One region of the Paenibacillus sp. FSL E2-0177 genome, then DNA from elsewhere that is predicted to be linked to it. Evidence: predicted binding sites of a transcription regulator. Region 1 holds the regulator's gene; the other holds the start of a gene.
What was found. The regulator Rex, encoded in region 1, represses fermentation and respiration genes when NADH is low (regulators of the CRP and FNR family bind a similar motif). The targets are predictions, from matches to a motif close to TTGTGAAATATTTCACAA.
Positions count from the first base shown of each region.

Region 2: the regulator Rex is predicted to act here: its motif matches at 1,198-1,215, upstream of MHI25_RS16250 (cytochrome ubiquinol oxidase subunit I).

Region 1 is NZ_CP150307.1:4,715,907-4,718,111, reverse strand. It holds gene dinG (ATP-dependent DNA helicase DinG) at 1-385, shown strand, start outside; gene MHI25_RS21040 (redox-sensing transcriptional repressor Rex) at 516-1,169, shown strand; gene MHI25_RS21035 (amidohydrolase) at 1,156-2,205, shown strand, end outside.
Region 2 is NZ_CP150307.1:3,640,353-3,642,557, reverse strand. It holds gene MHI25_RS16250 (cytochrome ubiquinol oxidase subunit I) at 1-1,049, opposite strand, end outside; gene MHI25_RS16245 (hypothetical protein) at 1,601-2,205, opposite strand, start outside.

The DNA.
Region 1 (2,205 bases):
ATTGCTGGGGACGAGCAGCTTCTGGGAAGGTGTAGATATTCCAGGTGAAGCACTGACTTGCCTGGCCATCGTGAGACTTCCGTTTCAACCACCGAATCACCCGTTGGCGGAAGCGAAGTCGGAGTTATTGCAGGCCCAGAAGAAGAATCCGTTCATGAAATTATCTGTTCCTCAAGCGGTTATTCGTTTTAAGCAGGGATTCGGAAGACTGGTTCGCACGGCGCAGGATCGCGGAATAGTTATTGTTTATGATACAAGGGTTATTGAATCTCATTACGGGAAGTATTTCCTTTATTCATTGCCTGGTCCCAAAATGGAGCATATGCTTACTGATCAAATGGTCCCTCGCATAGCGGAATGGCTAGAGGATGGCGGCGCTTCTTAAAACGCTCGTCTTCAGTTTAGCTCCTCCTTATCCTTAAGGGCGGTGTGTTACAGTACCGTCCTTAATAAGGAGAGGTAGACGTTTGAATATGGATTTTCACAAGAACATTACTATTTTTAGGAGGAAAAATATGAAATCGGATAAAATATCAGAAGCCGTTGTTCGCAGACTGCCTGTGTACTTGCGTTTTTTGAATGATCTCCAGAATCGCGAAATATTAACAGTTTCCTCTCAGGAACTTGGACAAAAGCTTGATCTTAATCCCGCACAGATTCGTAAGGATTTAGCATATTTTGGTGACTTCGGCAGAAAAGGTATCGGCTATGATGTAACGTATCTTATTGAGAAAATCCGTCATATCCTGAAGCTGGATCAACAGCTTAATGTAGCTTTAGTTGGAGCAGGTAATCTCGGACATGCCTTGTCTAATTACAATGCATATCTCAAAGATACTATGAAAATCACGGCTATATTTGATTCGTACGCTCCTAAGGTTGGACGTAAGATCAACTCCCTTACTGTGCAACCGATGGATGAACTAGGCAGCACAATTCGTGAGCAAGGTATTCGCATTGCCATTATTACCGTACCTGATTCAGAAGCTCAAAATGTAGCAGATATTCTCATTTCTTCTGGGATTGAAGCGATTTTGAACTTTGCCCCTGTGATTCTGAAGACACCACCGAATATCCGGGTGCATGCAGCTGATTTTACAACTGATCTGCAAAGTCTTGCTTATTACTTGCGGGATGGAAAGGAAGAAAGCGAACATGAACAACAATAAAACGATAATTAAGGGCGGGTATTTTCTGACTCCGGGAACGGATGAGCCGGTTCTGAGTGGATATATGACTATTGAAGATGATTTAATCACTTACATAGGAAAAGAAGAGCCTCAGATGGAAGCTGGAGTGCAAGTGGTTGATGGCAGCCGTCTGCTGTTCATGCCTGGACTTGTAAACACACATGGTCATGCGGCGATGTCTTTGCTGCGTGGATATGGAGATGATTTAGCGCTACAAGTGTGGCTTCAGGAGAAGATGTGGCCGATGGAGGAAAAGTTCACCGGTGATGATGTATACTGGGGAACCTCCTTATCTGTATTGGAAATGCTGAAGGGTGGAACTACGACCTTCCTCGATATGTATGATCATATGGACCGAGTAGCCGAGGTAGCTGAGTTATCAGGTATCCGTTCCGTATTGATGCGTGGTGTGATCGGCTTATGTCCAGAGGATGTACAGAATCACAAGCTTGCGGAAGCGATTTCTTTTGCCCGTAACTGGCATGGAAAGGCTGAAGGTAGAATTACTACTATGATCTCGCCGCACGCCCCTTATACTTGCCCTCCGGACTTCCTGGTTAAGTTCGTGCAGGCAGCGCATGATCTGGATTTACCGATGCATACGCATATGTCCGAAACGAAACGTGAAGTGGAACAAAATGTGGCGGATTACGGGTTGCGTCCTGTAGCTCACTTAGAGAAGCTTGGAATGTTCACACGTCCCTCGATAGTTGCACATGGTGTTCATTTAAATGATGAAGAGATTGAGATCTTGGCTCGCCATAATGTGGGTGTATCTCATAATCCGGGCAGTAATTTGAAGCTGGCTAGCGGAGTGGCTCGGGTTACTGATCTTCTAAAAGCTGGTGTGAAGGTGTCTCTTGGCACGGATGGCGCGGCAAGCAACAATAACTTGGATATGTTTGAAGAGATGCGGCTTGCAGCTCTCATTCATAAGGGTGTCAGCGGTGATCCAACGGCTGTTCCAGCTCCAGAGGCTCTGCGTATGGCTACAGAATATGGCGCGCAGTCCATC
Region 2 (2,205 bases), 1.1 Mb from region 1:
AGCTCATTACGCTTTTTCCAGAACACAAACAGAAAATATAGAAACGAAATCGCGAGCAGAGTAAATCCAATTCCGACCATTAAATCAAACAGATAATGAACGAGAAGCGGTGGCCATTCTTCCTTGGGGAATTCCTCGAGCCCCGTCACCTCTGCATTAAAGTCACCAAAGGCCAGGAAGCTGAGCAGCTTCGGCAGATGAAGAGCCCCTAGAACTTCATGCTCTGCATTCAGCCATCCCAATAGTACCAAATCCACACTGCTGCTCGTCTCAAAATGCCACTCTGCCGCTGCAAGCTTCTCTGGCTGATGCTCGGCCAAAAACTTGGCGGACACATCACCGGCTAACGTGTTCAGCAAACCGAATAGTAAAACAACCGCCATCATGAGATTTAAAGATTTTTTGTGGTATGCGGACACACCTTTTCTCAGCATCGCGAAGGCTGCAATCCCGGCTAACAAGGCAGCTCCTGTCAAATAGGCCGAGCTTAATACATGGAACACTTTGGAGAACGTCGCCGTATTCAGCATCGCTTGCACCGGGTTAATCGCTGTGAATTGGCCTGCTTCCATGACAAAGCCCTCAGGCTGGTTCATGAATCCGTTCACCGTCGTAATAAAAACGGCAGACATGCCTGCCCCGGCGACAATCGGAATCGTCAGCAGCCAATGGATATACGGATTTTTGAAGCGATCCCACGTATACAAATAAATGCCCAAGAAGATAGCTTCAAAAAAGAACGCGAACACCTCCATGAATAACGGAAGTGCAATGACATTCCCAGCCAGTTTCATAAAATTCGGCCATACCAGGGCCAGCTGTAGTGAAATCGCTGTACCGGTCACGACACCAACCGCCACAGAAATGACAAATCCTCGAGACCACCGCTTTGCCATAAGTGTATAATGGGGGTCCTTCTTCCGAATCCCGATAAACTCTGCTATAGCGATCATTAGCGGTATACCGACGCCAATCGTCGCAAAAATAACGTGGAACCCGAGAGTCAAGCCTGTCACCAGCCTGCTCCATAGCACCGTATCAATTGCCATTCTTTAATGCTCCCTTCAAAACACTGTTCATTTTTCTATGATTAGGCCTGCTAACTGTTGGCTGCATTCAATATCAGGTTTAGCAAGGTTCAGCGACATCGTTGCCTGTTCGTTTTAGTATGACGTTCATCGTTCTTTGCTATGTAAAAAGAGAAAAAATTCACAAAGCAAGAGTTGGCGAGCCCGATTTACCTGATACTGAACAGTCAAAATTATAATGTGACCTAATGATTAAAATCATCTTATCTTAAATTGCAAGTAATTCAATCACAGATATCTCTTAATCCCTAAACGTTCAAGAAAGGGTCAAATCTTTCTGACAACTCAGTGAATAACACAAAAAGTACCCGAAGGAGCTATTGATTGATTAGTGCATATGTGATGTCACAAGTTCCCTCCTACTTCGATGCTGGCAAAAAAACGATATTTTCTCATTTTGAGCCGTAATATATCCCCTTTTTTGCAACAAAAAAACACTGACTCAAATCATCAGTGTTTTTTGAATTAAAGCTAATGTCATCTTTGTCATGACAAATCTTGAACTGCTACTATCATTTAGTACGTCCGTAGAAAAAAGAATACCCATCTGATTTCCCAAGCTTAGTCGTCTCCGTTCCGTCCACTAGCTTGACCGCTTTCAGCAACGATACAATTTGCGTATGCATTAGCTTTGCATCAAATTTGTCCATCTCTCTGTTGTCACTATCCACGAGCAGATAGTCGGGCATTGGAATGAAACCAATCACCGGTATCCCTGCTTCAAATAAGGGCTGACTCTCTCCAAACTCAAACTTGTTATGTCCACGCAATAATACAGTACGTGTGCTATCTGTCTTTTCAATAGCCTTCAGCCAAATGCCTGCCATCATTTCATTGCCTGCATAGGTATATTCTGTACTTATTTGTCCAGTTGGACCATAATGACCCGTATCATCGTCCTTCCACTCCATGCTGCCTAAATGCTCAACCGTAATTCCAGCTACAGCTTTTAAATGGCCATTCTTGCCATCCCACAGCTCTCGATGCCCCTCCATCCAGGTGGAAGTTGCCTGAGAGGACCCTTTGAACTCCGGTAATCTAAAATGCCCTGTCACAAAAGCAAATATCATCGTACGTTCCGGCTGCTCTTGCTGTAAGTAACGAATCATAGACAGCA